DNA from 3 places in the Rhizobium sp. 05N430 genome. Region 3 is predicted to be linked to each of the others. Evidence: predicted binding sites of a transcription regulator. Region 3 holds the regulator's gene; each other region holds the start of a gene.

The links. Region 3 encodes LexA, which represses DNA repair genes until DNA is damaged. Its sites were predicted from a motif close to TGTTCNNNNTGTGTTCNG; they were not measured.
Region 1: AC1DJO_RS13220 (2'-5' RNA ligase family protein) is a predicted target of LexA. The motif match lies at 8,458-8,475, and genes of this name have one in related genera.
Region 2: AC1DJO_RS27270 (DUF3072 domain-containing protein) is a predicted target of LexA. The motif match lies at 1,292-1,309, and genes of this name have one in related genera.

Annotation. Positions count from the first base shown of each region.
Region 1 covers NZ_JBFTMO010000005.1:98,476-108,819, forward strand. The annotation lists gene AC1DJO_RS13175 (imelysin family protein) at 1-510, shown strand, start outside; gene AC1DJO_RS13180 (di-heme oxidoreductase family protein) at 725-2,281, shown strand; gene AC1DJO_RS13185 (imelysin family protein) at 2,281-3,375, shown strand; gene AC1DJO_RS13190 (DUF1513 domain-containing protein) at 3,381-4,505, shown strand; gene AC1DJO_RS13195 (TspO/MBR family protein) at 4,515-4,967, shown strand; gene AC1DJO_RS13200 (PaaI family thioesterase) at 5,036-5,485, shown strand; gene AC1DJO_RS13205 (5'-methylthioadenosine/S-adenosylhomocysteine nucleosidase) at 5,482-6,120, shown strand; gene guaA (glutamine-hydrolyzing GMP synthase) at 6,215-7,777, shown strand; gene AC1DJO_RS13215 (methylated-DNA--[protein]-cysteine S-methyltransferase) at 7,794-8,357, opposite strand; gene AC1DJO_RS13220 (2'-5' RNA ligase family protein) at 8,685-9,158, shown strand; gene AC1DJO_RS13225 (succinylglutamate desuccinylase/aspartoacylase family protein) at 9,236-10,294, shown strand; gene AC1DJO_RS13230 (ArsC family reductase) at 10,297-10,344, shown strand, end outside.
Region 2 covers NZ_JBFTMO010000022.1:16,648-26,991, forward strand. The annotation lists gene AC1DJO_RS27250 (DUF6088 family protein) at 1-13, opposite strand, end outside; gene AC1DJO_RS27255 (alpha-hydroxy-acid oxidizing protein) at 376-510, opposite strand; partial or broken gene AC1DJO_RS27260 (SMC-Scp complex subunit ScpB) at 483-692, shown strand; gene AC1DJO_RS27265 (hypothetical protein) at 682-957, opposite strand; gene AC1DJO_RS27270 (DUF3072 domain-containing protein) at 1,060-1,275, opposite strand; gene AC1DJO_RS27275 (DUF72 domain-containing protein) at 1,517-2,134, shown strand; gene AC1DJO_RS27280 (hypothetical protein) at 2,092-2,328, opposite strand; gene AC1DJO_RS27285 (hypothetical protein) at 2,315-2,515, opposite strand; gene AC1DJO_RS27290 (zinc-binding dehydrogenase) at 2,530-3,858, opposite strand; gene AC1DJO_RS27295 (DUF3175 domain-containing protein) at 3,974-4,270, opposite strand; gene AC1DJO_RS27300 (plasmid stabilization protein) at 4,319-4,576, opposite strand; partial or broken gene AC1DJO_RS27305 (SDR family NAD(P)-dependent oxidoreductase) at 4,653-4,985, shown strand; gene AC1DJO_RS27310 (aldo/keto reductase) at 5,164-6,624, opposite strand; gene AC1DJO_RS27315 (branched-chain amino acid ABC transporter permease) at 6,629-7,600, opposite strand; gene AC1DJO_RS27320 (branched-chain amino acid ABC transporter permease) at 7,597-8,508, opposite strand; gene AC1DJO_RS27325 (ABC transporter ATP-binding protein) at 8,505-9,245, opposite strand; gene AC1DJO_RS27330 (ABC transporter ATP-binding protein) at 9,242-10,051, opposite strand; gene AC1DJO_RS27335 (GntR family transcriptional regulator) at 10,152-10,344, shown strand, end outside.
Region 3 covers NZ_JBFTMO010000008.1:160,469-170,812, reverse strand. The annotation lists gene kdsA (3-deoxy-8-phosphooctulonate synthase) at 1-172, opposite strand, end outside; gene AC1DJO_RS18215 (VOC family protein) at 169-1,047, opposite strand; gene lexA (transcriptional repressor LexA) at 1,251-1,964, shown strand; gene AC1DJO_RS18205 (ComEC/Rec2 family competence protein) at 1,945-4,149, opposite strand; gene gltA (citrate synthase) at 4,663-5,952, shown strand; gene lpxB (lipid-A-disaccharide synthase) at 5,983-7,173, opposite strand; gene AC1DJO_RS18190 (LpxI family protein) at 7,158-8,039, opposite strand; gene lpxA (acyl-ACP--UDP-N-acetylglucosamine O-acyltransferase) at 8,042-8,860, opposite strand; gene fabZ (3-hydroxyacyl-ACP dehydratase FabZ) at 8,857-9,324, opposite strand; gene lpxD (UDP-3-O-(3-hydroxymyristoyl)glucosamine N-acyltransferase) at 9,317-10,344, opposite strand, start outside.

The sequences.
Region 1 (10,344 bases), on a different contig from region 3:
CTCACCGCCATCCTTACCGGCATGGGTTCGCTCTCCTACGGCGAGCTTGCCGGCGAGCGCATGAAGCTCGGTCTGCTGCTGCACGATCCGGAAGAAGAACACGATTGCTTCTCTGACAACACCTACAACTCGCACCTCAATGATGCGATCGGTATCGCCGCTGCCTACATGGGTGACTACACCCGCGTCGACGGCAAGAAGATGACCGGCCCGTCGCTTCACGACCTCGTGGCTGCGAAAGACAAGAAGCTCGACAAGGAAGTCGAAGGCAAGCTGAAGACCACGCTCGACGCCATGCACGCCATGGCCAAGCGCGGCGAGACGGTCGAGAAATACGACCAGATGATTGCCGAGGGCAACAAGGAAGGCAACGCGACCGTTCAGGCCGCCATCGACGGCCTCGTCGATCAGACCAAGTCGATCCAGCGCGTTATTGCCGCACTCGATCTCGGCAAGGTCGAGCTTGAAGGTTCGGACAGCCTGGATAATCCTAACGCTGTCTTCAAGTAAGCAGATAAAGGCGGGCCGTCCTGAAACAGGGCGGCCCGAACTCCGAAATGCCGCGTACCCCTAGCTCAACCACTTCCTCATTCCTGTGCTTGTCACAGGAATCCAGCCACGGCGCGTCTGCGCCGTGAATGACTTGGCCAAAGAGCATTTTCCCGCGCCCAAGGACTTGGGCGCACTGGATTCCTGTGACAAGCACAGGAATGAGGGCGCTGGGATTGCTAGCCAGCAACAAAAGCACCTTGCCAGCAGATCCAAACTGATTTCCCGCATCGCCGCGCTTGCCCTTATGTCGGCCGCTCCGGTCGCCCTCGCCGCCAATTTCGATCTGCCGGTGAAGAGGACCGATCTTTCCGATGCCGACATGAAGCGGGTAGCAGACGTGACGCGCCCGACCTTGGACTTCTCCAAAGCCGAGCCTTACGAGGCGATGCAGGCCGGGGCAGCGACATCAATCGATCCCGTCACCGAAGACAGTTTCTCGCATATCTCCGCCAACATTCCCTTCGAGGAAGAGCAGAACTTCAGGCTCGGCAATGCGCTGTTCAAGAAGCTCTGGGTATCCGCGCCATCCTCGACCCAGGCTTCCGATGGGCTCGGCCCGCTTTTCAACGCACGCTCCTGCATGAGCTGCCACGTCAATGATGGGCGCGGCAAGCCGCCGGAGGGCGGTGCCAGCGCAACGTCGATGGTCCTGCGGCTGGCGCGGCCACCAAAGACATCAGCGGAAGAAAAGGCGATCGCCGATGCCGAAACGGTGAATCTTCCCGATCGGGTCTACGGGCATCAGCTGCAGGACCTCGCAGTTCCTGGCCTTGCCGCCGAAGGCAAGATGGCGATCCGCTATACCGAAAGAAGCGTGATGCTGGCGGGCGGCGAAACCGTCATGCTGCGTACGCCCGAATATTCGGTGACCGGTCCCGCCTATGGGCCGCTAGATCCGGCGACGACAATTTCGCCGCGCGTCGCACCGGCAATGATCGGGCTTGGCCTCATCGAAGCGATCCCTGCGGCAGATATCCTGGCGCATGCCGATCCTGACGACCGAGATGGCGATGGAATCTCCGGCAAGGCGGCGATCGTGCGCGATCACCGCACCGGCGACATCGCGCTCGGCCGCTTCGGCTGGAAAGCGCAGAACGCCACGGTGCGCGACCAGAGCGCCGACGCTTTCTCCAACGATATCGGCATCTCAACCCCCGACCGGCCGGATGCCTATGGCGACTGCACGGATGCCGAGACCAAATGCCGCAAGATGCCGACGGGCGTTCAGAAGCGGCTCGGCAACGAGGAGGCGCCCGGGCCAGTGCTCGACCTCGTGACCTTCTACTCCGCCAATCTCGCCGTACCCGCCCGCCGCAAGGCGAGCTTTCCGGATACGCTGCGCGGCAAGCAGCTATTTTATCAGTCCGGCTGCATTTCCTGCCACATTCCGAAATTCGTCACCCGCCGCGACACGACTGAAAAAGCTCAATCTTTTCAGCTGATCTGGCCCTATTCCGATTTTCTGCTGCATGACATGGGCGATGGACTGGCCGACGGGCAGCAGGTCGGGCTTGCAAGCGGACGTGAATGGCGCACCGCGCCGCTATGGGGTATAGGACTGACCCGGACTGTCAGCGGACACAGCTTTTTCCTGCATGATGGCCGCGCCAGGAACCTCACCGAAGCGATCCTCTGGCATGGCGGCGAAGCAGAAAAAGCCCGCAACGCATTCTCCTCTCTGCCGAAAGACGATAGAGAGGCCCTGATCAGATTCCTGGAGTCCCTGTAATGCGCCTTTGGCAGCCTCTCGTTCTTTCGCTTGCCCTTGCCGGCCAGGCAGCCGCCCAGACGGCAGCGCCTCCCTCAGGTCTCAACGAAGATGCCGTGCCGCAGGTGATGGCCCGGGCCGTCGACGAGGTGATACGTCCCGGCTACCGCAACATGCAGCAGTCAGCGGCCCGGCTGACGACGGTGATGAAAGACCTTTGCGCCGACGGCACGCAGCAGACGCTCGACAAGGCGAAGTCAACCTTCGACGATACGATCCGCTACTGGTCGAATATCGAGATCGTCCAGACGGGACCGGTCATTCACGACAACCTCTTCGAGCACATCCTGTTCTTCCCCGATCGCAAGGGCGTCGGCCTGAAGCAGGTGCAGACGCTGATTGCCAAGGCCGACCCGAAGGATACGACCGTCGATGCGATCGCCGGCAAGAGCGTTGCACTACAGGGCCTGACGGCGCTGGAATACGTGCTCTACGGAAACGGCTCTGAAGACCTGATCAAGCAGAAGAACGGCTTCCGCTGCCAGTATGGCGCAGCCGTTGCCGGCAACATCCAGCGCGAGGCCGGCGAAGTCGTCGCCGCCTGGGAAAAGCCGGATGGCGTGCAGGCGAGCTGGAAGCATCCAGGCCCTGAGAGCGAAGACTTCATGGACAACAAGGAGGCCGTTACAGCACTGCTCGGCATCCTCGTTCATGGCGCCGAGACGGTGCGCGACCAGCGGCTGGAGCAGTTCTACAAGGGCAAGGACACGGCACCGCGCCCGCGCATGGCGATCTACTGGCGCTCCAAGAACACCTGGAAGTCGATGACTGCCAATATCGAGGGGCTGCGCACGCTCTGGCAGAAGGCCGGCATGGCCGAGCTGCTGCCCGCCGACAAGAAGCCTATCGCCGATGCGATCGACGCCAATTTCAAGACGCTGCTCGACACCGTGCCGAAGCTCAACCCTGACATCGACGTCGCGACCAGCGATGCCGAGAAGGCCAAGCTCGATGCGTTTCTGGCGACCAGCCGCGACCTGATCACCCGGATCAGCGACGATTTCGGTGGTGCGGTCGGCCTTTCGGCCGGTTTCTCCTTCTCCGACGGGGACTGATACCGATGTGGCGCAGTGCTGCAATGGATCGCCGTGGCTTCATGAAGGCTGCAGGCGTGACGTTTCTTGCAGCGCTACGGCCGCGCAGCCTGTTTGCGCTCGAGCGCGCCGACACTGTCTACGCCTCGGGCATCCGGGCAGCTGACGGCTCTTTCGCCGTGGCGACGGTCACCGAGCGCGGAGAGATCGTCGACCAGGTGGCCTTGCCTGCCCGTGCGCATGGCATGGCCTTCAGCAAGGCGACCGGTAGAACCGTGGCCTTTGCCCGCCGTCCCGGCACCTATGCGATGATCTTCGACCCCTGGAACAAGGGCGAGCCCGTTGTCATCACCTCGCTCGAGGGACGCCATTTCTACGGTCACGGCGCTTTCTCGCCTGATGGCCGCATCCTCTATGCCAGCGAGAACGACTTCGACGCCAATCGCGGCATGATCGGACTTTACGACGCGACCAACCGCTTCGCCCGGATCGGCGAGTACGAAACCTATGGCGTCGGCCCGCACGACATGACCGTTTCCGATGACGGCAAGATGCTGATCATTGCCAATGGCGGCATCGAGACGCATCCGGATTTTGGCCGCACCAAGCTCAATCTCGACAATATGCAGCCGTCTCTGGCGCTGATCGACGCGGCATCGGGCGCGCTCATCGAGCGGCGCACCTTGCCGCCGCAATGGGCACAGGTTTCGACCCGGCATGTCGATCTCGATGCGGATGGCCGCGTCTGGTTTGCCTGCCAGTACGAAGGGTCGCGGCGCGATCTTCCGCCACTGGTCGGCCACTTCTCCAAGGGCGAGGATCTCACCCTCATCGACCTGCCCGAAGAGACGACGCGGCGGCTCGGCAGCTATGTCGGCGCCATTGCCGTCAACCGCGGCGACCGGCTGATCGGCATCACCTCGCCGAAGGGTGTTTCGGTCACCATCGATGGGCGCACGGGGCGGATGGTTGCAGAAGATGCGCTGCCGGATGCGGCAGGTATCGCGCCCGCGGAACACGGGTTTGCGGTGTCTTCCTACGAGGGTGAATTCCTGTCGACCCAGAGCGATGTGGCATGGGATCAACACATCGTCCGAATTCAGCGAGCAAAGGCGCCTGACATCGCTGGACCGCGGGCCGTACGGCCCTAATTCCGCAGCATGAACAAAGCGCTCACCTATATCGTCTTCATTGCCGTCTCCCTTGGAGGCGGCCTGCTGATCGGCACCAACAATCTTCCCGGCGAATGGTATCAGTCGCTGGCCAAGCCGGTCTTCAATCCGCCGAACTGGATCTTTGGCCCTGTGTGGTCGATCCTCTACGTGCTGATCGGCATTGCCGGCGCGCGGACCTGGCTGCGCGGCCACCTCTCGGCAGCCATGCTGATCTGGGCCGGGCAGATGGTCTTCAACTTCCTCTGGTCGCCATTCTTCTTTGGTGCCGAGATGCCGAAGGCAGCGCTGGTGGTCATCGTTATCCTGCTCGGGCTGGTGCTTGCATTCATTGCCAATCGCTGGTCCTCGGACCGGATATCCGCCACCCTTTTCCTGCCCTACGCCGCATGGGTCGGCTTTGCGACAATTCTCAACGCCTCGATTGCCTACCTGAACTGATTTACCCCTTGGCATCCTTGTCGAATCCGGCGCGCCGTGCCACTTTCGCGGCTCGAAGGGGACAAGGCATGAGCGTCGGTAACAACGGTGATTTCCGCGAACGGATAAGGCAGAGCTTTTCGCGTCAGGCGGCGATGGAGACGATCGGAGCGGAACTGACGCGCGTGGAACACGGCGTCGTCGAGATCGAACTGCCGTTCGACGTGAAACTGACACAGCAGCACGGCATTCTGCACGCGGGCATCATCTCCGCCGCGCTCGACAGCGCCTGCGGTTTCGCCGCCTATACCATGATCGATGCCGATGCCTCGATCCTCACAATCGAATTCAAGGTGAACCTGATGTCGCCAGGCCGCGGTGATCGCTTCCTCTTCCGGGGAGAGATCACCAAGCCGGGCAGCAACATCATCGTCGCAGACGGGCGCGGCTACGCGATCGGCGACGGTCCGGCCAAGCTGATCGCATCGATGACAGGCACGATGATGGTCGTGCGGGGAAGAGAGGGAATTACCGGATGAAGTTCGAACTGAAATCCGTCGCCGGAAAGTCGATCCTGTTCGTGATGGCAGCGGAGGCGGAATACGGTCCATTCCTCAAGTCCCGCTTCGAGCCGTTGATGACCGGTATCGGTCCTGTCGAAGCAGCTGTGGCGATGACCAAGACGCTGACGCGGCTGGATGCCGCCGACGATCTCCCGCAACTCGTCGTCTCGCTGGGATCCGCAGGCTCTGCCAAGCTGGAGCAGACGGAAGTCTACCAGGTTTCCTCGGTCGCTTATCGCGACATGGATGCCTCGCCGCTCGGTTTCGAGAAGGGCAAGACGCCGTTTCTCGATCTTCCTGCGACGCTCGACCTGCCGCTGCGCATCCCCGGCATTCCCGAGGCGACGCTGTCGACCGGCGGCAACGTCATCTCGGGTGCCGCCTATCAGACGATCGACGCCGACATGGTCGATATGGAAACGTTCGCGATCCTGCGGGCCTGCCAGGGATATAACCTGCCGCTGATCGGCTTGCGCGGCATTTCCGACGGCATCGAGGAATTGCAGCATATTTCCGGCTGGACCGAATATCTGCACGTCATCGACCGCAAGCTTTCCTATGCCGTGGACAGCCTCTTTACGGCGCTCGAGGACGGTGTCTTCTGGTTCTGAAAGCCTTGCAGGCAGGGACAATCGGGACAATAAAATCGGCCAGGCCGTGATTTCCCGCATTGCAAGACCGGGTGCTATTCATTAAAGGCTCGCCATGACCCAGACAGCACATCCCGACAGCGTTCTCATCGTCGATTTCGGCAGCCAGGTAACCCAGCTGATCGCGCGCCGTGTGCGCGAAGCGGGCGTCTATTGCGAGATCGTTCCCTTCCAGTCCGCCGAAGAGGGCTTCAGGCGCCTTCAGCCAAAAGCCGTGATCCTGTCCGGCAGCCCGGCCTCGACGGTCGATGAAGGATCGCCCCGCGCACCGCAGATCATCTTCGACAGCGGTCTTCCGGTCTTCGGCATCTGCTACGGCCAGCAGACGATGTGCATGCAGCTCGGCGGCAAGGTCGAAAGCGGCCATCACCGCGAATTCGGCCGCGCCTTTCTTGAGGTCGATGAAGACAGCAAGCTGTTCGAAGGCCTCTGGTCGAAGGGTTCGCGCCACCAGGTCTGGATGAGCCATGGCGACCGCGTTACCGCGCTGCCCGAGGGCTTCAAGGTCGTGGCAACCTCGCCGAACGCGCCTTATGCCTTCATCGCCGACGAGAAGCGCAAATATTACGGCGTGCAGTTCCATCCGGAAGTGGTGCACACACCCGATGGCGCCAAGCTGATCGGCAACTTCATTCACAACATCGCCGGCATCAAGGGCGATTGGTCGATGTCGGCCTACCGCCAGAAGGCCGTCGATACGATCCGCGAGCAGGTCGGCGACAAGCGTGTGCTCTGCGCCCTCTCCGGCGGCGTCGACAGCTCCGTTGCGGCCCTGTTGATCCACGAAGCGATCGGCGACAAGCTGACGTGCGTGCTCGTCGACCACGGCCTGATGCGCAAGGACGAGGCGGCGAATGTCGTCGCCATGTTCCGCGAACACTATAATCTGCACCTGATCCACGTCGACGCGTCCGACAAGTTCATCGGCGAGCTCGAGGGCGTTTCCGATCCCGAGACGAAGCGCAAGATCATCGGGCGCCTGTTCATCGAGACCTTCGAGGAAGAGGCAAGGAAGCTCGGCGGCGCCGATTTCCTCGGCCAGGGCACGCTCTATCCTGATGTCATCGAAAGCGTCTCCTTCACCGGCGGCCCGTCGGTGACGATCAAGTCGCACCACAACGTCGGCGGCCTGCCCGAGCGCATGAATATGCAGCTCGTCGAGCCGCTGCGTGAACTCTTCAAGGACGAAGTGCGCGTGCTCGGCAAGGAGCTCGGCCTGCCGGATAGCTTCATCGGCCGCCACCCGTTCCCGGGTCCGGGCCTAGCGATCCGCTGCCCGGGCGGCATCACCCGCGAAAAGCTGGAGATCCTGCGCGAAGCCGACGCCATCTATCTCGACGAAATCCGCAAGGCCGGTCTCTACGACGCGATCTGGCAGGCTTTCGCGGTACTGCTGCCGGTCCAGACCGTCGGCGTCATGGGCGACGGCCGCACCTACGAATTCGTCTGCGCGCTCCGCGCCGTGACCTCGGTCGACGGCATGACGGCGGATTTCTACCACTACGACATGGAATTCCTCGGCCGCGCCGCCACCCGCATTATCAACGAAGTCCGCGGCATCAATCGCGTCGTGTATGATGTGACGAGCAAGCCACCTGGTACGATTGAGTGGGAGTGACCTTCACTCCCGCTGCCTAAAACCCCAGCGACTGCTGGGCCGGCTCGGGCGGGCCCAGGTTGACGCCTTCGAGTTCCAGCATCTTAGCCTTCGAATTAGACCCGCCAGGTGCTGAGAAGCCGCCGAGCTTGCCGCCGGCGGCGAGGACGCGGTGGCAGGGGATGATCAGGGCGACCGGGTTCTTGGCCATGGCCTGGCCGACGTCGCGGGCGGCTTCCGGGCCGCGGCCAAGTTCCCTTGCGAGCGTGCCGTAGGTCGTCGTCCTGCCCCAGCCGACGCGGCGGGCGGCGGCATAGATTTCCCGGAAGAACTCGTCCTGATTGGACAGATCCACCGCAACATCTGAGAAGTCCACGGTCTCCCCGGCGAAGTAGCGTTTGACGGACTCGATCGTCGCCGCGACCGCGGCCGGCGGATTGGCGCGAAGACCTGATGACAGTCGCTTCAGCAGCAACTGTTCGGTCGAACTTTCAGCCTTTGGCGGCAGCTGGAAGCGAACGATGCCGGCGGCATTCCAGGCTATGCCGCAAAAGCCGCCTGTGGTCTCGAAGATGCAGTAGTGATGCGTTGCCTCGTTCATGACGCAACCTCCATGATTGACTGCCCCAAAGATCGTATGCCTGCGTCCGGCCTTCAACCCGATTCTTGCCCACCAACGCAATCTCAACGCTTCGATTATTTGTTCTCTTTTTGTTCTTGTCAATTCCTGCCCTTGTTGTTAGCCTCTGGTCCTTCAAGAGGAGGCGGCGCTTGCCGGTTGGAGATGGTTGCTCAGAACCAGACGGAATTTTCATTTGGCCGTGCGCCTGACCCCGCGGCGCCGGGTCACGGTGGAGCGGATCGAAAGCCTTGCAATGTCTACTTCGCGCTGCGCCCCGACGAGCGGGCAGCGGAGCAAACGAGGCGCATGGCGGGTGATCTGCGGCGGCGTTTCGGTCTGCGGGAGAAGCCGAAACCCAAGCGCCTGCTCCACGTCTCGCTCTGCCATCTCGGGGAATGGGATGCGATCCCGCCGAGCATGCTGTTCGATGGTCTGGCGGCCGCCGCCGCCGTCAGAATGCGCCCCTTCAAGCTCACCTTCCGGCGCGCCGTGAGTTTTCGCCAAGGCAAGCCGGCACTAGTTCTGCGGGCAGGCGAAGGGCGACAGGAGGTTCTCTCGTTGCATGCGCAGCTCGCCCTGTCACTGCTCAACCGCGGCGTCAGCGTCCGGGTCCAGCCGAAGCTCGAGCCGCATATGACGCTGCTCTATGACTACCGCAGCGTACCCGAAACGATCCTTTCGGAACCGATCGTTTGGACGGCGAAGTCTTTCGTGCTGGTCAACAGCCTCGTCGGCGAAGGCCGGCATGTGGATATCGAAGAATGGCCGTTGCTTGGATGAGGCGCCCCTATTGACGCTTGCGCCGGTACGGCGGAGTTGCTTAAAGCTGCTGCCAGCAGATTTTGCGGAGTGCTGACATGGATACGACCGAGATCATCATTCCTGGCGATACGCCGGGCATCGAATGGCGCCTGCCGGTGCTGCATTTCAAGGGCAGCGACCCGCACGCGCCGCGGATCTACATTCAGGCGGCGCTGCATGCCAACGAGCTACCGGGAACGGCACTGCTGCATTTCCTCTGCCGGAAGCTCAGAGCTGCCGAAGATGCCGGAAGGATCGCCAGCGACATTACCATCGTTCCGCAGGCCAACCCGATCGGCGCGGCGCAATCGCACTTCGGCGAGCTGCAGGGACGTTTCGATCTCGGATCGCGCACCAACTTCAATCGCGACTTCCCGCTGATTTCGCTGCGCGATCGCGATACGCTGGTCGAGGATCTGGACCGGTATCCGGCTACGGATCGTCTCAAGCGGCAGCTGATCCACATGGCACTCGGCGCCGATCTGGTGCTCGACCTGCATTGCGACGATGAATCACTGCAATATGCCTATATCGACGAGGCCTTCTGGCCTGAGGCCGCCGATCTGGCCAGTGCTCTGTCGATGGATGCGGTGCTGCTTTCGGATGGCGAAAGCTCGGCTTTCGAAGAGGCCGTCGGCTTTGCCTGGAAATACGAGGTGCCCGGCGAGAAGCGCAGCCGCTTGCCCGGCAAGCTCTCCGTAACGGTGGAGCTTCGCGGCCGCCGCGACGTCTATCCTGACATGGCAAGCGCTGACGCCGATGGCGTCTTCGCCTTCCTCGCCGCCCGCGGGGCGGTCAGGGACAGCGCCCCTCTCGGTGCTTTTACCGGACCTGCCGTGCCGCTCGACAATATCGAGATGATCCGCACGCCGGTTGCCGGCACCCTTCTTTTCCACCGCGACATCGGCGAGACGGTCGCTGCCGGCGATCTTTTGGCAACCATCGTCACGCGGCCGGGCATGGTCGATGGCGAGACGGAGATCCGTGCCCCGCAGGCAGGCTTGATCGTGACGCGCACGTCCGACCGGCTGGTGCGGCGGCGCGCAGACCTGATGAAGATTGCCTGCGGCGAGCCAAGCACGGCGCTGCGCAAGGCCGGAACGCTGGAAGACTGACGATGGCAACGACGATTTACGGCATCAAGAACTGCGACACGATGAAGAAG
Region 2 (10,344 bases), on a different contig from region 3:
TCAGTCTTTGCACGGCAACTCTCCTGTCAGAAATATATGCAGTTTTCTGACACTTTGCAATGTGGTGACTTCCGTCTTCTAAGGGCCGCCTGATGTTCCTGACGCTCGAAGACGAGACCGAGATCGTCAATGCCGTCGTCCGGCCGTCACTGTTCGAGCGCCAGCGCCGAGTGTTGATGACGGCGTCGATGATGAGCATCCACGGCGATCCAGCGCAAAGGGGAGGTGGTACCATCTCGTGGCCCAGCGACTGTTCGACTTTTTGGCCGATCTTGCCAGCCCGGGTGAAAGGGACAGCGTGTTTCCGGTGCCTCATGAGCGCGGCGATCAGGTCGAAGGACCGGTCCATTGCCTTTGACATAAAAACGATCGGCCCTAAGCCACGATATGTTCGTCACCGATCCCACCGATTGATGTGACGCCAAGCAACGCCATATTCCGATGAAGTTCAGTCTTCAAGATCCCAGCCGCCTTCGCAACGCCCACGCAGCCCAACACCCGGTGCGCCATACACCTACGTGACGACGCCGAATTTCCTTTCCGCCTTCGGCATGGAAACGCTCCCCGACCTGCCAAACATCGAAGCGCTTGAGGACGCAGGCCTGCTCAGCCGACATGCGGTTCAAAACGAAATCGCCACCTCGAAAGGCGGCGACAGCGAGACGGACGAAGAAACGTCCTTTATTGAGTGACCCCGGTCGTCTGCAGCCGTTTTGTCATCGCAATCGGGCTAACGAGCATCGCCGTCCAGGCAAGTGCCATGGACAGGCCGAGCTTCATTGGAAACAGAAGCAATTGATCGAACAAAGGGCTGTCGGAGTAGCCAGCCGTCATGCCGCCGATTGACCGCTCGAACGGCCGGACGACCGCCTCGGCGGCATCTTGTACTTCCGTGCTGACCGGTTCACTACCGGGAATGCCTGTCGGGATCGGTTCACCAAGCTTCAGGTCTGACATAGTCGCGTCCTTTCGCGGTTGACGATTAATAAGTGCTGCAGTGCACAAAAGTTCCGCATGAGCTTCCATCGCCGGGAGTTTGATGTGCCACCGGTTGATACGTCATTCCAGGTCAAGCGACTGCTTAAGCTCGTCGATGCGCTTCGAGGCTTCTGCCTTCGTCAGATCTTCAGCATACGCATCGGGTTGATGCGCCTGTTCCGACAGGGTCTTCAAGTAGGAGCGCTGTGCGCCCGTCATCGGCTCATCACCGCTGACCCAGTCGTCCGGATCTTTCTGGGTGTTGGAAAAGGTATCGGTTTTCGGGTTGTCACTCATCACAATCTCCTGAATTCGTTCTTCAAACGTTCTTGGCTGTTGATGGTTCCGGTGTGGGCTGGATCGGCGCAAGAAACCACCTATTCTACCCATCGTTTCGCTCGTAAATTTGCACACCTAGGAGAAGACGATTGCCGATTGTTGCCACCGCCGCCTGGTCCATCCCGAAAAGGCGGGCGACCGGTTTGGAACGGAGGGAAGTGGCCTTACCAGATACGCCTCGGTCTTCGACGGCGTCGAGATCAATTCGACCTTCTACCGGCGGCACAAGACATCGACATTCGCGCGCTGGGCGGACTCCGTCCCGGACAGCTTTCGGTTCGCGGTCAAGATCCCCAAGGAGATTTCCCACACCCGCGCTATGAAAGACATTGCCGAGCCGTTCGACACGTTCCTTGCTGATATCGCACCGCTCGGAGAGAAACGCGGGCCGCTGCTCTGCCAGGTACCGCCGTCGCTGGTGTTCGATGCACATGTTCTCGAAACCGCACTCAAAACCTTACGGGATGCCGATGACGAACGGATCGTCATAGAAGCGCGCCACAAGAGCTGGGCATCGGCCGAGGCGTTGAACCTGCTGAAGAACTTCGCGATCGATCGGGTTTTTGCCAATCCGGCCCCGGTATGGCCAGCGGAAGACTTTGAAAGACAGCCGAAGTACGTGCGTCTGCACGGCAAGCCAAAAATCTACTACTCGAGCTATACCGACGACGAGATCGCGTCTTTCTCAAAATTGCTGGCGCCGGAGAGCTGGTGCGTGTTCGACAATACGGCCTCAGGGGCCGCCATCGAAAACGCGCTGACCATGCTCGGCCATTACCCCCGAAACTCGCCCTCGTTCATGTCACGTTCGTCGTAGTTGATATCCCAGTCCTTGGCGTCTTCATCCTTGCCCGGCGTCTTCTTGTTGACGGTCGCGTCATCTGAATGCGTGATGACGCGGGGCTTGGCGCTACTCACACCATTGTTGGATCCTCCGGCATGGTTGCTTTCCGACTGACCCCTTGCGTCTCGCTCGATCTCTGCCTTTGATGACTTTTTATTTTTTTCCATGTTCAGGTTCCTCCTGAGCCTCCGCCGTTTCTCCTGTGCGGGGTTGCTCTTTCATCGCCCGGTGCAGTCCTTTGGCCGCTCCTTGCGCCAGAGCGTGGCGGTTTCGATCGGCCTCTGGGCTCTCTACAGAGCGGGCATCATCTGTTTCAGCCGGAGCGGTCTCCGGCAGCTTTTCCCGTTTTGTCATCTCGACTCCCATCACTAAGCCAATCGACCCCATTTGGGATTCCATTCAACCCCTTCCACAAGCTCGACAAATATGGGCTCGTTGCTGTCGGCTCTATGAGAGGCCGCCAGTTTGAAGGCCGCGGCGGGCTCCATCTCCTCGCCGGGAAAAATCGTATCGTCCGCGTCTGTGTCGGCTATCTTGCGCACATAACCACGGATCTGATCGCCTGAGTGATAGAACTTGATCACCAATGATCCGGCCGGCGCAATGCCTGGGAAATATTGTCGATAGTCGCCGCGTTCCGCTGCCGCATCGGTGTCACCGGCCCGATACCAGTGGGTAAGGTCCTGGCCTTCAGGACGACCTTCTGCTTCCCAGATCAGATATGCGCGCAGCCGTCTCGCCTCCTCATCGATCAGAGGTTTCGGTTGTTCCGAGACGACTTGAAGGACGACCTTGCCGCGGATATGTTTTTCTTGGAGGACGGACTGGGCTTCGGCTGCCTGGCCTAGCCCAAAGGTGCTGGCAACAACGACCTGGACCTCGCCTTGGTAGATCAGCTGCGCGATTTCCTGCAATTGGGCGCCGTTCGGCTGAGCGGTGTAGCGCGCTGCACGAATACCCTGTTTCTTGGCTTTTGCCTTATCCGGCTCCTGGAGTGTAGAAATGAGGGCGCCTTTCGGTTTGACGACGCTGAAGCTTCTTTCCTGGGTCTCGCCGCCGATCAGATCGAATACAAGGTCGACGGGCTCGACAACATCTTCGAACTTCTCCGCCTTGTAATCGATCACCTGGTCGGCGCCGAGGTCGGTTACGAAATCCTTGTCGGACGAGGACACGGTTGTCGCTACCCATGCGCCCTTTGCCTTGGCGAACTGAATGGCGAAATGGCCGACGCCGCCCGCACCGCCATGAATAAGGACACGCTGGCCCGCCAGAAGGCCACCGTGATCGAACAGCCCCTGCCATGCTGTGATCCCGGCGAGCGGTACGGCCGCCGAGCCAATGGCATCAAGTGCCTGGGGCTGTAAAGCCACTTCTTCCGCGCTCGCCACGACGAACTCCTCGTAACCGCCATGTTCAGGCGACAGGAATGCAAAGACCTTGTCGCCGATCAGGAAGCTCGCAACGCCAGATCCAACGGCCGCGATCTCGCCGCTGACGTCTCTACCGAGCACGTAGGGAAGATCCTTTTCGGTGACGACAGGATATTTACCCTCGCGCATCTTTGCGTCGACAGGATTGACGCTCGCGGCGAAGACCTTGATGACAACTTCGTTGGCGGCCGGCGTCGGTTGGTCGATTTCATCGATTGCCATAACCTCCGGACCGCCGAAGCGGTGGATACGGACAGCTTGCATGATCGTCTTCCTTTGAGCTGAAGATTAATTTCTGAGATGCAACGTCGATTGCTTCTCACGCTGCGCGCCTTTTGATGGCTGCAGCACCGCGGACTGCGGCGACGGGCGCGGGTCATCAATGTTTTGGTTGCTTGCCAAAATCCTTGCGCAACTCGTCCTTTGCCTTGTCGAGCGTTGCCAACCTCGACTTCGACAGTTGCTTGCCCGCCCTATTGATATAGAAATTCAGCATCGACATCGCAGACTGAAACGGGGTGGCTTTGCGGCGGTCGCTGTGCTCGGCGGACGCCTTCAGCGAATCCGCGATCTTCTTGGCGCTACGTTGCTTGAAGACGCCGTCCTTCAGATCCATCGCATCGCTGTTGTTGGTCACATCCTGTGACCATTTCTGTTTGGGTTTATTTTTCGGCATAAGCGTTCTCCAAAAAGAACGGCGCCGCTGTTGTGGCGTCGTCCTCTGTCAATGATGAGCGTGGTGCTCGTTGCGCTTGCGGGTGGCAGCTGCCTTCTTGGCTGAGGCAGAGCGCTCTTCCTTGGTCCGCGACGCGGCGGCCGTGCCACCCTTTCGCCCTCCTTTCTTGGAGGAGGCGTGGCTTTCGGCATGGCCGCGCCCAGAGCCTGATTTGTTACCGCCGCCACTTTCCTTGTTAACGGTTGCCCAAGCGCGGCGTTCAGCTTCCTTTTCCAAAACGCCCCGGTCTTCGTAGCCTTCCTCGATATGCTCGGCCTTGCGCTTCTGCTTCTCGGTGTATGCGGATTTGTCGCCCTAGGGCATGAGACAATTCCTTCTCTGGAATTATCTTCGTGATGAAGAACCCGATGCGAAGGAAGTCATCGCACTCATTAAAGCGGAAGGCCGCAAGGGTGTGGCGCTACCGGGCGATCTTCGGGATGCCGCCTTCTGTGAGAAACTTGTCGACGATGCAGTCAAGGCACTCGGTGGTCTCGACATCCTGGTGAACAATGCCGGTCGCCAGCAGCAGGCCCAGTCAATTAGCGACATTACCTATGAAGCTTTCGACGCGACGATGAAGACAAACATCCATGCCACATTCCTGCTGACGAAAGCAGCTCTGAAGCACTTGAAGCCAGGATCTGCCCTGACACTAACTCGGGAAGCACAATCAGACCAGCATTTTGATCGAGCATTTGATTGACAGTGACGCACATTCGATCGGTGTCGCTGGGGGCGATCTCTTACGCGGACAGATGCAGAAGTGCAGCCAAGCACCGGTGCAGCCATCTCCGTCAGCACGAATGATGTTGATAGGGAAAGCGTCTAACCCTACTTTATGTTGCATGTACTCAGTCGCAGATCGCTTCCGCCTCGATCTCGACCTCGTAATCGCCGATCAGATTGCCGGCCTCGATCAGCGTGTTGGCAGGAAGAACCGAGGCGAAGGCGCGTCCGTGCGCGCGCGAGACCGGCTCCCACTGATTGGCATCACGCAGATAGATGCGGGTCCTGGCCACGTCTTCCATCTTGCCGCCAAGCGCCGAAATGGAGGCGGCGATCTTGTCGAGAATGTAGGTCGCCTGCGCGCCGGCATCGCCCGGCGCTACGCAGCGGTTGGTGCCATGCGTCGCGGTCGTGCCGGAGACCATAATGCGATCCCCCACCCTGACGGCCCGGCTATAGCCCGCGATCGGTTCCCAGATGCTGCCGGATGAGACACGCGAACGGCCGGGACGACCGGGTACCGGCTCAGCCGTGTAGACGGATGGAATGGCATCGAGATGGTGGCTGAGGTCGCCGGATGCCGTGAGGAATGGCGGCTTGCGGTATTCGTCGCCGCAGTCGCCGGGAATGGGCTGCGTCTCATCAAAGGTAGCGTTCAACGCGGCGTGATCCTCTTCGTCGAGCGCAAAAGAGAAGACGTTCAGATTGTCGCCGCGATGCTCGTTTTCGCCGATGCGCGCGCCGACGATGGTGGCGGCCACCGCGTCGTGCTCCAGAACCCAGCGGCTCGCGACGTTGGAGATCGACACGCCGTGCTTGGTCGCGATGGTTTGGGCTGCGCTGAGAATGCCCTGGAAGGCCTGCCAGCCGCCGGCGATGTCGATGAAGCGCTTGTACTTTGAGCGGCTCCAATCGGCGATACCAGTCGGTTCCAGTTGGCCCAGCCACTTCTCGGACAGAAATCCGCCGCAGAGCGTCCCATAGGCGAGAAGCTTGACGCCGCTATTGGCGCAGAGCTTCGAGAGCGCACCGGCCGCGCGGCGGTCGACGAGGGAGAACGAGACCTGATTGCTGGCGATCTCGATGCCGTCGGCGAGTGCCAGCGCCAGATGTCCAGCATCGAAATTGGTGAGGCCGAGCGCGCCGATCAGGCCTTCCCCGCGCAGGCGCTGCATCTCGTGCAGTGCGTCGAGCCACGCTGGATGCTCGAAGCTCCACCAGTGGAATTGCAGTAGATCCACCTTGTCGACACCAAGTCTCGTCAATCGCTCCTCGACGCCACGACGCACGACATCAGCCGTCATCGGTCCCGGCTCCGGGCACCATTTGGTGAAGGCGACTGGCCGCTGGCCGTTCTGATAGCGCGACAGCAGGCGACCGGTGATCAGCTCCGCCGAACCATAGTGATCGGCCATGTCGAACGTATCGAAACCATCCAGCGCATAGGCCTGCAGCACATCGGCGCCCTTGTCGGGATTGATCACGGTGCCGTTCTTCTCGATGTCGGCCACCTGCCAGAGACCGCAGACGATGCGGCTGATGGAGAGATCCTTGGTGAGGGCTATGCGTGGGGGCGTGGTGGACATGTCGTTATTCCCTGGATGTCTGTTTGCGCTTGCTCGTCAGCGATGCCAGCGCATTTGAGGCGCCGAGAATGCCGCGAGGGCGCAGGAGCAAGATGAGGCAGAGCCCGACGCCGATCATGACGATCTGCAGCGACGCCGCGCGGGCCTGCTGCTCGGGCGGCACGAACGCGGAGACGGCGGCCGCCGACAGCGCCCACAGTCCCCAGACCAGCACCGCGCCGAGTATGGCGCCGCGATTGTTGCCGGAGCCGCCGACGATCAGCATCGCCCAGACCTGGAAGGTCAGGATCGGCAGATAATTGTCGGGAGCGATGAAGCCGATGAAATGTCCTTGCGCGGCCCCTGCCAGCCCCATGATGGCGCCGCCGATGGTGAAGGCCTGCAGACGAAAGCGGATAGGCCGCTTGCCGAGCGCCTTTGCAGCGCTTTCATCCTCGCGGATCGCGCGCAGCACGCGGCCCCAGGGGCTCTTGGCGAGATGCTGGAGCGCCAGATAGAGCGCCAGCACAACGCCCGCCATCAGCGCGAGATTGGAAAGGGAAAATGCCAGCGGATCAGCGGCAAGGCTGCCGAACGGGCGCGGAATGAAGCCGATGCCGAAGGCGCCGCCGGTTAGCGGTTGCAGGTTCAGCACACAGAGCTGCACCGTGACCGCGACGCCGAAGGTGGCGATGGCGAGATAATCGGATCGCAGCCTTATGGTGAGCGCACCGACCAGCCAGGCGGCAAGCCCGGCGACCAGCGCGCCGCCGAGCCAACCAATGGCGATCGGCAGGTCGAAACCGCCAAAGCGGCCGGGCGCATCCGGCGTCGTCAAAAGCGCCGACACATAGGCGCCGATCGCGACGAAGGCGGCGATGCCGACGTTGAAGAGGCCGGTCTGGCCCCACTGCACATTGAGGCCGAGGCACATGATGGCATAGGTCAGTGCCATCGTCAGGAAGAAGGCTGCGTAGGCGATCAGATCAAGGCTCATGCCGCCCTCCCGAACAGGCCGCGCGGGCGAAGAAGCAGCACCGCCACCAGGATGACGAAAGAGACAGCCGCCCGCCACTCAGCGCCGACGACCTGCACGGCTGCTGCTTCCGACAGGCCGACGATCAATCCAGCGATCATCGCGCCGGGAACGCTGCCAATCCCGCCGAGGATTGCGGCTGCAAACAGCGGCAGCAGCAGGTCATGGCCAAGATGGGGGCGGATCTGTACGAGCAGCCCGGTCATGATGCCGGCGATGCAGGCGAGGGCAGCGCCGACGAACCAGACGACGCGGATCACACGGCGCACGTCGACGCCGGCAATGCCCGCCAAAGCCGGATTCTCGCTCACGGCGCGCATGGAGCGGCCGATGTCGGTGCGGGTCATCAGCAGGTGGATCGCGACGACCGCAACCAGCGACAGGCCGAGCGACAGGAGCTGGTCGGGCGTGGCTCGCAGGCCGCCACCGATCTTCACGGCGATTTGCAGCGCCTTGGTGTAATAGGCGGGCTTCGAGGTGAAGATGAATTCGAGCAGGCTGCGCAGCGCAAGCGAGGCGCCGAAGCTCGCCATGACGAGAATGATGATCGCGCCGCCGCTCGCCCGCAGACGCCCGAACAGCACCGCATCCACGGCAAGTGCAAGCAAGCCCGTGAGCAGGATCGCGATCACGGCCGCAAGCGGTAGCGACCAGCCGAAGGAGAAGGGGCCGATCGGCTTCGTCAACGTGGTCGACAGGAGCCCGAGGCCGCCGCTGACGGCGAGTGCCAGATAGGCGCCCCAGGAGAGCATCTCGCCATGCGCGAAATTGGCAAAGCGCAGGATCGAATAGGTAAGCGTCACGCCGATGGCGCCAAGGCCGATCATCGCGCCGGCAATCAGGCCATCCATGAGAAATTGCGGGTTCATGGTGCCTCCGCCGCCTGCGTGGTGGTGCCGAGATAGAGCTTGGCGATCAACGGGTCGGCGAGCAGCGAGGACGCCTCGCCCTCATGCCTGATCCTGCCCTCGACTAGGATGACGGCGCGGTTGGCGATCGCAACGGCCGCCTTGACGTTCTGCTCGACCAGAATGACGGTGACACCGCCGGCGTTGATCTCTTTCAGCATCGAAAACACCTCGCCGACGATTTTGGGCGACAGGCCGGCCGAGGGTTCGTCGAGGATGAGCACGGAGGGATCGACGATGAGCGCGCGGGCAACGGCCAGCATCTGCCGCTGTCCTCCCGACAATGCGCCGGCCAAACGTGTGGGTTTGCTGGCGAGATCGGGGAAGCGACGATAGAGCGCGGCGATCCGTTCGCCTCGCAGAGCCTTCGGCAGGACGGCGGCGGCAAGCTGCAGGTTTTCGTGGATGGTGAGCGACGCGAAGATGTTTTCCGTCTGCGGAACGAAGGCGAGGCCTTCGCCGATCTTGCGGTGGGATGCGACGTGGGTGATCTCCCGCTGGCCCAGCATCACGCTTCCCGAGTGGATCGGCACCACGCCGGCGATCGCCTTGACGAATGTCGACTTTCCGGCTCCGTTCGGTCCGAGCAGCACCAGCAATTCTCCCTGCGCAACCGAGAGATCGATGCCGCGCACGATCGGCAGGTCGGGTTCGTAGCCGGCGACCAGCGCGCGGGTTTGAAGCGCCGGCGTGGTCATGCCGCCGCTCCGAGATAGGCTTCGATGACCTCGGGATTGGCGGCGACGTCGGCGGGCGTGCCCTCGGCCAGCGGCTTGCCGAGTGCCATGGCGACGACGCGGCTGCAAAGCCGCGCCACCATATCCATATTGTGTTCGATCAGCAGGATGGACTTGCCCCGCGCGTTGAGATCCAGCACGCGTTCCATGATCGTCTCCAGGAGCGCGGGGTTGACGCCGGCCGCCGGTTCGTCGAGCAGAATCGCCTGCGGATCGGCCATCAGGATGCGTGCGAGTTCCAGCAGCTTGCGCTGTCCGCCCGAGAGAACCTTCGCCGGCTGTCCCTCTAGGCCCGACAAGGTGACGAACTCCAACAGCGCACGCGCCTTTTCGATCGCCAACCGCTCCTGTTGCCTGACATGACCAAAGCGCAGGAAGTTCGCGAACAGCCGCTCGCCGTCTTGGGCCTGCGCGCCCACGAGTACATTTTCGAGCACCGTCATTTCGAGAAAGGGCTTCGGAATCTGGAAAGTCCGGCCGACGCCACGACCGATTCTCTGCTCTGGGCTCTCCTGCGACACTTCGCGGCCGCCGATCCAGATTTCGCCCGATGTCGGCTTCAGGCTTCCGGCAATCAGGTTGAACAACGTGGTTTTGCCGGCGCCATTCGGGCCGATGAGGCCAACCATCTCACCTTCGCCAAGCCTGAGCGACATGCCGCCGACGGCCACGTTGCCCTGAAACGACTTCACCAAGTCGCGCGCGTCGATCACGGCTCTGGCGGGTTCTGCCGCTTTCGGTGGGGCGTCTGGCACTGGCAAAGGCATGGAGAAAAGAAGTCTCTTGATTTGATTGGTGATGTTTGATCAAACTTTACCCCATGGTGAAAAGCAACCGAAAAAAGCGGTGTCTCACGGAGCAGGCTCGATGGTAGTCCCATCGGGAGGAGCCCATGCGAGGAAACCGGCCGATGGTGGTCACGACCGTGACGACGCGCTGTCGCCGGTCGGGCGCGAAACGCTGCAAGACCGCGTCTACGCGCAGCTGCGCAACTCTCTGATCAACGGCATGTTCGACGCCGGCGACGTGTTGCGCATCGTCGATCTCGCCGAGCGGCTGC
Region 3 (10,344 bases):
GGCCGATACCGAGCGACTTGCAGAGTTCGCTCAAAACACCGGCGACCATGAAAGCGTGGTCGCGGCTTTCCATCTGGCAGGGACCGGCGATCAGCGACAGCTTGCCCGTATTCGAAAAGGTAACGCGGCCAGCACCCTCGCCGGCGACAACTTCTGCATTGGTATTTGTCATTGGGTCTCCTCGAAGGCGAAGATTGCGCCCTGTCCCGGCGCCGGCTTCACCAACAGACGATTGTTCATACTGACATGGGTGATCCCGTTAGCAGCCAAATGCGCCGCTGTCACGGCCAGATCACCGACCGAAAAGACGATTGCGCGCGCCCTGAGGCCGTTATCGGTGACAAGTGGCTCGGCATCGAAATAGGCCTCCATGCCCTCGTTCGAGAAGATGGAAAGTCTCCCGTTCGGCAATTCGAAGGATAGGCCGAGTGCCGCCTCCTTAGGCTCCACTCCACCGCTGGCCGTCTCCAGAAATTCGGCGAAGGCCTGCGGATCCTCAGCGCTCAGCGCGATCTCGCTGATGCCGGTGACGCCGTTTGCATGGGTTTCCAGTGCATTGCGATCGGCCGGAAAGGCGTTGATCCGCTGGCAGGCGAAGAAGAAGACATCGGGTGCCCGAAGATCGGCGGCAAAGGCGAGCTTGAAGGCGCCTGTCGCCTGCGTTCCGTCGGGCATGACGATCGGCCGCGAGAATTCGACCATATCGCCGCCGCTCAGCTGCGCGCCGTCATAGGCAGCCTTGTCCGCATCGGCACTATCGGTGCCGAAGACAACAGCCGAAAAGCCGTCATCGCCGCAGCGGAAGCGGAAGGCCTGATCGCGGGCGACAAAGCTGTTGCCCTTTGCGACAGCCGCGTCGCAGTCCGCCTGGCTCGCAATACCGAGCGGTTCGAGATAGGTCTTGTCGGCCAAGAAGACGCAGGCATTCTCCGTTCCGAACGGATGACGGCCATCGGCCGCGACGGTGAAACCGAGACGCCCGAGTCGCTCGCGGGCAACGTCGATATGGGTCACGGGCAGTACCAGATGATCGAGCGGATGCGTCATGGCGGTTCCTCCGGTGAAGCCGGCAGAGATTTGCACGCCCTGCCCGGCAAAGCGCAAGCGTGGATCACCAATCCGGCAAATAAACTTTCAAAAACGACGAAAAATCATCGGAAGTTTTACCGATATTTAGGCACTTGCGGAACACATATGGAACATATAGTGTCCGTTCTGGCTTTGTTTCACGAATCTGGGGAAAAACTTCGATGCTGACGCGCAAACAACAGGAGCTTCTCCTCTTCATTCACGAGCGCATGAAGGAGTCCGGCGTTCCGCCATCCTTCGACGAAATGAAGGATGCGCTCGATCTGGCTTCCAAGTCGGGCATCCATCGCCTGATCACGGCTCTGGAAGAACGTGGCTTCATTCGCCGCCTACCGAACAGGGCGCGCGCACTCGAGGTCATCAAGCTTCCGGAAGCCTACAGCCCGAGCATCCAGCCGCGCCGCGGCTTCTCGCCGAGCGTCATCGAAGGCAGCCTCGGCAAGCCGCAGCCGGTCGCGCCGCCGAAGCCTGCGAACGAGGACAATCACACGTCGATCTCGGTGCCGGTCATGGGCCGGATCGCAGCCGGTGTGCCGATTTCGGCGATCCAGCAGAACACACACGACATCACTGTTCCCGCCGACATGCTCGGAAACGGTGAACATTATGCTCTTGAGGTCAAGGGCGACTCGATGATCGAGGCCGGCATCTTCGACGGCGATACGGTCATCATCCGCAACACCAATACCGCCAATGCCGGTGATATCGTCGTTGCTCTCGTCGATGACGAAGAGGCAACGCTGAAGCGCTTTCGCCGCAAGGGTGCATCCGTTGCGCTCGAAGCTGCCAACCCGGCTTACGAAACCCGTATTTTCGGACCGGACCGCGTCAAGGTTCAGGGCAAGCTCGTTGGCCTTATCCGCCGCTATCACTGAGCGTCTCGCTTTCACCAAAAGTGCCGCTGCGCCAATCGTAGGCGCGGTGGCGGATCCAGGGCCGGTCGAGACCCTCGAATGATGTGGTGATTTCGGCGATCCCATTGGGGAAACGAAGCTCGACAGCGCCTGTCTTTCGCAGTGTCTCCCCGGTGAAAAGCAGGGCGCCTGAGCGGCAGGTATCGAGGCGCAGGCGAACCGGTGTGACGACGATATCGGATATGTCGCAGGCTGGGCCAAGGAACGCCGCATTCTCGATCACGGTCAGGATCGAACCGTTGTCGAGCTTCGCCGTACACCAGGACTTTTTCACGCATGAGAAGCGCTCGCCCGTCGCACTGGCCTTGATCGCGTTCATGGTGTCGTTCTGCTGTGCCTCCGTCAGTTTCAGCCTTTCACCGCGCGGTGCGGTGGGAATATCCGGGAGCGCCGGGAACGCCGGTGACAAATGCTTATCGATCACCAGAGCGCGCCTCCATTGATCAAAGATGAAGCCCGGTGGCCGCTCGCGATTGGTGGCGAGGCCGTTGTCACTGACGATGCCCGCCATGCTCCCGTCCTCGGCAATCACGATTTTCGGCGGCGGAGGACCTCCCAACATCGCGGCGGCTGTCGTCGATGCCATCAAGATCGCGGTGCCGAGATGCCGTATGCGGCTGCGCAGCAAAGTCAGCAGCAGGAAACCCGTCACCGCCGCGGGAAAGTACCACGACGCCAGGCGCCCGACGCCGATATCGCCGCCCCATGAGGCAACCGTCCTGGCGATGGCGATCACCAGATCGAGCCCGAAGCCCGTCACCTGCCACGCCCATGCATCGAGACCGAGGGGCATCAGCAGCATGGCAATGAGGCCGAACGGCATGATGATGAAGGAGATGATCGGCATGGCAGCGAGATTGGCTGGCAGGCCATAGGCCGTCAGCCGGTGGAAGTGCTCGACCGAGAACAACGCGGTCGAGAAGCCGCCGATGACGGAGGTCAGCAGGATGCCGCCGAAGAACGCAGTGGCGGAAGACAGCATCCTGACGGCGCGAAACTTTGCGAAGGGCCGGTCGCGCACCGGCCTCTCCTTCCAGAGCGCATAGCCGGCGACGAGGGCCAGTGTCGCGGCGAAGGACATCTGGAAGCTTGGCCCCATGATCTCCGAGGGTGAGAGGACAATGATCACCAGCGCCGATAAGGCTACGTTGCGCAGACTGATCGACGGCCGGTCGAAGAAGACCGCCGCCAGCATGATCGCCATCATGATGAAGGCGCGTTCGGCAGAGACAGCGAAGCCCGAAATCAGAAAATAGGCGGTGACGGCGGCAAGCGCACCGGCTGCGGCAATCTTCTTGACGGAATAGGCCTGGACGACAGCCGGAAACAGGCTGAGCACGGTGCGGAAGCCGACGAAGAAGATGCCTGCCGACAGCGCCATGTTGAGACCGGAAATGGCGATGATATGCGCAAGGCCGGATTGGCGCAGCGCCTCGGTCGTCTCGCTCGAAATGGCGCGGCGCTCGTCCGTGACCAGAGCGGCGGCAAAAGCGCCGGTGTCGCCAGGCAGGATGCCTCTAATACGGTCGCCGATGCCGCTTCTCAAGCGGTAGAGCCATTCAAGCGCGCGATCCTGCATCGATGCGGGCCCGGGTTCGACCGCCGGCACCACGGCAGGGGCACCATAAAAGAAACCGTTGCCACCGACGCCGTCGAAATAGGCACCGAACGAAAAGTCGTTGAGGCCGGGAAGAGCGGGCCCTGACGGCGGCGTCAGCCTTGCCCTGCCCTTCAGCCAAGTCCCGGTTTCGAACTCCGCTTTCTGGCCGCGCGCAATCACGGTCACCTGCTCTGGCGGCCGCTTCAGCGCCGGGTTCTCCGTCGCCTTGAGCGCCAACAGATACCGCCAGCCGCCGCGGCCATCGCTTTCCCGCCGCTCTACGCGGCCTGTCAGCGTCGTCGTTACCGCCGAATCGAGAACGACAGTACCGGCTCTCCAGGTCTCGAATTGTGCGGCGAGGATGCCAACAGCAATCAACATCATGGAGACCAGGCAGATCCGGCTCCACTCCCGGCTGCGATCGGTCACGGCAAGGAGCAGAAGTAGCGCGATTGCGCATGAAAGCGGCACAGCCGGTGAAATGTCTGCGCCGCAGGCAAACCAGAGAACGGAGCCCAGTCCGAGCGCCACCGGCGCAAACAACATGCGGCCGCCATAGGCCAGTTCTTCGACAGCACAGGCCGGCAGGCTTTGCGCAACACGGCGCTGCAGCGACCGAAGAACATGAATAGAAAGCTGCCGGCGGTGACCTAGATTAACAGGTGCGAAGAGAGAGCCTGCTGCAGGCGGCATCAGCGGCGTCTGCGGCAATTTGGCCGCGGCACCGATGGTGATCGTGCTGACGTCGCTGGTTTTCAACTCCGGCATGCAAAGAGCCTGATGACCCGATAGAATACAACCAGAATGCAACCCTGCGCGCGTTTCAGCAACAATAATCGATTGAAAAATGATGAAAAAACGTGAGTGCAAAAAGCCTAAATAAATCATCAGCTTCCGCTATGCGTTTACAGCATCGCAGGAGTGCCTAAAAGTTGATACTGCGATGCACAAAATGGCGTCACGGTAACTTGGCATTAGGCGCGCTATCATATAGCAATCTGAGCGGACGCTTAACCCTATGGCGCTTTTATGGCGCCGCCGCCAATTTGGAGGATCAGAATGACGGATCAAAGCGCAACAATCAAAATCGGCGACAAATCCGCCAATCTTTCCGTAAAGAGCGGAACGATTGGGCCTGATGTCATCGATATCGGCGCACTCTACAAGAACACCGGTTCCTTCACGTACGATCCTGGTTTTACCTCGACCGCATCCTGTGAATCGAAGATCACCTACATCGATGGCGATGAAGGCGTTCTGCTGCACCGCGGCTATCCGATCGAGCAGCTGGCCGAGCACGGCGACTTCCTCGAAGTCTGCTATCTGCTGCTCTACGGCGAACTGCCGACCGCAGCGCAGAAGAAGGACTTCGATTACCGCGTCACGCACCACACCATGGTGCACGAGCAGATGAGCCGCTTCTTCACCGGCTTCCGCCGCGATGCGCACCCGATGGCCGTCATGTGCGGCTGTGTCGGCGCGCTCTCGGCCTTCTACCATGACTCGACCGACATCACCGATCCGCACCAGCGCATGGTCGCGTCGCTGCGCATGATCGCCAAGATGCCGACGCTGGCCGCCATGGCCTACAAGTATCACATTGGTCAGCCCTTCGTTTACCCGAAGAACGACCTCGACTATGCGTCGAACTTCCTGCGCATGTGCTTTGCCGTCCCTTGCGAAGAGTATACGGTCAATCCGGTTCTCTCCCGCGCCATGGACCGCATCTTCATTCTGCACGCCGACCACGAGCAGAACGCTTCGACCTCGACCGTTCGTCTCGCCGGCTCTTCGGGTGCTAACCCGTTCGCCTGCATCGCGGCCGGCATTGCCTGCCTCTGGGGTCCTGCCCACGGCGGCGCCAACGAAGCGGCTCTCAACATGCTCTCGGAAATCGGCTCCGTCGATCGTATCCCTGAATATGTCGCACGTGCCAAGGACAAGAACGATCCGTTCCGCCTGATGGGCTTCGGTCACCGCGTCTACAAGAACTACGATCCGCGCGCCAAGATCATGCAGAAGACGACGCATGAAGTTCTCGGCGAACTCGGCATCAAGGACGATCCGCTTCTCGAAGTGGCGATGGAACTCGAGCGCATCGCGCTGACCGACGAGTATTTCATCGAGAAGAAGCTCTACCCGAACATCGACTTCTATTCGGGCATCACGCTGAAGGCTCTCGGCTTCCCCACGACCATGTTCACGGTTCTCTTCGCTCTCGCCCGTACAGTCGGCTGGATCGCGCAGTGGAACGAAATGATCGAGGATCCGCAGCAGCGCATCGGCCGTCCGCGCCAGCTCTATATCGGCGAGGCCGAGCGTAACTACGTTCCGGTTTCCAAGCGCTAAGCGCCTATATCAGCGAAACAAAAAACCCGGTCATTTCTGACCGGGTTTTTTCTTGTCCAGAGTCTCGAGAACGACCTCGGCCGCCTTTTGTCCCGGCGGCTTGTCCGTCTGCATGCGCTGCCAGACGAGATCGAAGCCCTCGATCATCGCACGGCGCTGCAGCGTATCTGCCGACAGCCGCTCCATCCATCGCGACAGGCTGCCGCCGCGGACAACCTCGTTGATATATTCGGGCACGACCGCGTAGTCGGCGATCAGGTTCGGAATGGCCGCTGTCCAGGTCTTGATGCGGCCCGTCAGCAGCTTCATGATCCAGTCGATCTTGTAGGCCGACACCGTCGGCACACCGGCGAGCCCCAGCTCCAGGATCACCGTTCCGGATGCGGCCATCGCTGCGTCGGCTTCGGCGAATGCCCGCCACTTCGCCTCGCCGCCGACAAGTATCTCCGGCTTCACCGGCCAATCCTTGATCATCTCACGCACCTGCGCCTCGCGCCTCGCAACGGTGGGCAGCATGAACCGCATCTCGCCGTTGCGCGAGACGAGCTCATTCACTGCATCGCCGAAATGAGGCAAAAGACGGTTGATCTCCGAGGCCCGGGAGCCGGGGAGCAGCATGATCGACTTGACGGCAGGCTGGGGAGAGTTTGCCCTTGCGCTGCGCGCGTTTCGTGTCGCGATGAGATCCTGATCTGCCGTCAGCCGGTGGCCGACATAGGTCGTCGGCGGCCCGCCGAGTTCCTTCATCACGCAGGGCTCGAATGGCAGCACCGCCAGAACATGATCGACATATCCCAGCATGCGTTGTGCGCGGTATTCCTTCCACGCCCAGACACTCGGACAGACATAGTTGACGACAGGCAGATCCGGGAGAGCCGCGCGTACGCGTTTGGCGACGCGATGGGTAAAGTCGGGACTGTCGATGATGACGAGAACATCAGGCTTGGCGGCGATGATTGCCGCCGTGGTCTGGCGGATCAGCCTGTAAAGCGTCGGCAGCTTGGCAAGCACCTGGCTGATGCCCATAATCGACAGTTCAGAATAGTCGAACAGCGATTTCAAGCCCTGGGCTTCCAGCGCTTCGCCGCCGACGCCGACAAGCTCGACGGGGCCGTTATGGATCTGTTTCAAAGCGGCGATCAGATCGCCGCCCAGCAGGTCGCCGGAGACTTCTCCGGCAATGATGCCGATTTTCAGACTGGTGCTCACGTCAGCCCCCATCCCGGCAAGCCGCGGTCGATGCCGCACACGAAAAGGCCAGCCTGATCCGCCGCAGCGATCATCTCATCTCTCTCCAGAATCAGTGCCCTGCCCGCCTCGACCGCAACACCCGCGAGACCGGCTTTCTGCGCATTGGCAATGGTCGACACGCCGATCGATGGCAGATCGGCGCGCAAATCCTGCTGCGGCTTGCAGAGCTTGACGAGCACGCCCTTGCGGCGCGCCGATATCCGCCCTGCATTGCGCAGCGATGCGACCCGCTCCAGCATACCGTCGGTACCTTCCGGTCCCTCTAGCGCGACGACGCGTCCGCCGACCGAGACGGCACCCTGCCCTACGTCAAGCAATCCCAGGGCATTGGCGGCCTCGGCAGCCTTCAGCATGTCGGAGATATCGTCCTTGCCCGGCACCACCGCACCAAGAGAGCCGACAGAAGCCAGAAGATCGGGGGCAATCTCCTGGGCGCCGATCACACGGCGGCCGTTATTTTCGATGAGCTTGATCACCATCTGCAGCACGGTGTCATCACCGCCGGAGATCAATGTCCTGACGACCGACGGGATCTTGACGACAGACTTCCACGTCGGGCGTATTTCCCGCCATTCCGGCCGGCGGCGGACGCCACCAGACATCACGACGCGGCGGATATCATGCTTGCTGAAGATAGCATCGAGTGCGGAGACATCGCCGACGCCGATGACGGCATGGTCGTAGCCCTGCCAGGAACGGTCGACTTCACCCTTCAATGAAATCACGAAGGGTTCATCGCCGGCGGCACGTGCAGCCTGGGCCACGTAGGCCGGCAAAAGGCCGTTTCCAGCGATGATCGCAAGACGGCCCTTTGCGGTGTCGCCGGAAACGGACACGCTCAGCCTTTCTGTCCCCGCGTCGGCGAAGACAGCGCCCGATCGCTCTCGGCGGCAATGAAATCGAGGATTTCGACAACCTGAGGGCAATCGGCATACTCGGCGCGGATTGCGGCTGCGTTATCGCGAACCGAACCGGAGCCTTCGAAAATCGCCTTGTAAGCGCGTCGTACCGTGTGAATGACAGCGCGATCAACGCCGGCACGCGTCATGCCGACGACGTTCAGGCCGCCGAGCAGCCCCGGATTGCCGTTCAGCATGCCATAGGGAATGACGTCGTAGCTGACGGCGGAGAGGCCGCCGACAAAGGCCTGACGGCCGACGCGCGTGAACTGATGTACCGCCGAACCGCCGCCGAGAATGACGCGATCTTCGATCGTCACGTGACCTGCAAGCATGACGTTGTTCGACATGATGACATTGTTGCCGACACGGCAATCGTGGGCGACATGCGAATTGGCGAGGAACAGATTGTTGTCGCCGACAATGGTCTTGCCGCCGAAATCGCTGGTGCCGGTATTGATCGTTACGCCTTCGCGCATCGTGCAATTTTCGCCGATGGTCAGCGTCGTCTCTTCACCGGCGTGATGGACGCTTTGCGGATCGCCGCCGATGACGGCCATCGGAAACACCCTCGAACCCTTGCCGAGGATGGTCCGGCCGGTGACGATGGCATGGGGATGAAGCTCGACATTGTCATCAAGCGTCACCTTCGGACCGACATAGGCGAAGGGACCGATGGTCACGTTCTCACCGACGACGGCGCCGTCTTCAACGACGGCCATCGGGTGAATGCGGGCGCTGGCAGCAACCGTGCTCATGCCTTGTCCTTGCGTAGGATCATTGCACCGATATCGGCTTCCGCGGCCAGGTTACCATCAACCTTGGCGTCACAGTGGAACTTCCAGATATTGCCGCGCTGCTTCAGCTTCTTGACGTGAAATTCGACGCGATCGCCGGGGATAACAGGCTTGCGGAAGCGGGCATTGTCGATCGTCATGAAGTAGACGAGATTGCCGCTCGTGCCGTCCTTGCGCGCACAGATCGCGCCGGCCGTCTGGGCCATGCCCTCGACCAGAAGCACGCCTGGCATGATCGGCGAATCGGGAAAATGGCCGGTAAATTGCGGTTCGTTGGCTGTGACGTTCTTGATACCGATCGCGGAATCGTCACCGTCGATCTCGATGATCCTGTCGACCATCAAGAAGGGATAGCGATGCGGCAGGAGTTTCATGATCTCGATGATGTCTGCCGACGAAAGAGAAGCCTTTGCTTCTTCAGTCATTCTTGTCTCCCGTTTTGTTCGCCCGTGCCGCCGAACGTGCCATGATCTCGGCAGATTCGCGCAGGAAGTGCTTGATCGGCCTGGCCGGAATGCCACCATAACGCTCGCCGTCCGGAATGCTTTGTACCACACCGCTCTTGGCGGCGATCTGAACGCCGTTGCCAATGGTAATATGGCCATTAATCCCGGTTTGACCACCGATCTGCACACCATCGCCGATCACGGCACTGCCGGCGATGCCAACTTGCGAAACAACCGCGCAGTGGCGGCCGATCTTGACGTTGTGTCCGATCTGCACCTGATTGTCGATCTTGGTACCCTCACCAATGACGGTGTCGTCCATCGTACCGCGGTCGATCGTCGAGTTAGCGCCGACCTCGACATTGTCCTGAATGATGACACGACCGATCTGAACGATCTTGATCATGCCACGCGGACCCGGCGCATAGCCGAATCCATCCTGGCCGATACGTGCGCCATTGTGGATGATGACGTGATTGCCGAGAAAAGCACACAGCACGCTCGCGCCGCTGGCGATCGAACAATTGCGGCCAATCTTGACACCGGGGCCAATGATCGCGCCCGCCCCGATCCGGGTGCCCGAACCGATTTCCACACCCGCGCCGATGACAGCCAAAGGCTCAACGATGACGCCGGCTTCCAGCTTGGCTGTCGGATCGACCACGGCGCCAGTGCCGATGGCGCTGTCAACCGACATGGATGGCAACGGCTGCAGAGCCGATGGATGCAAATATCCGCCAGCCATTGCAAATGCTGCATGGGGATTTTTTGAGACGAGCGCCGGTATATGCGCCGGGATTGCAGACAGCAAAGCCGGATCGCACAGAATAGCCGACGCCTCGCATGTTTCCAGCTCGGCGCGGCTCCTGCGCGAAATCACATAACAGATGTCACCAGCCTTGGCACGACTCACAGGAGCCACGGAATGGATGATGACGTCTGCCTTGGACGAATCAGGGAGTTCTGCCCCGAGATATTGAGCGAGCTCAGAGAGCTTCA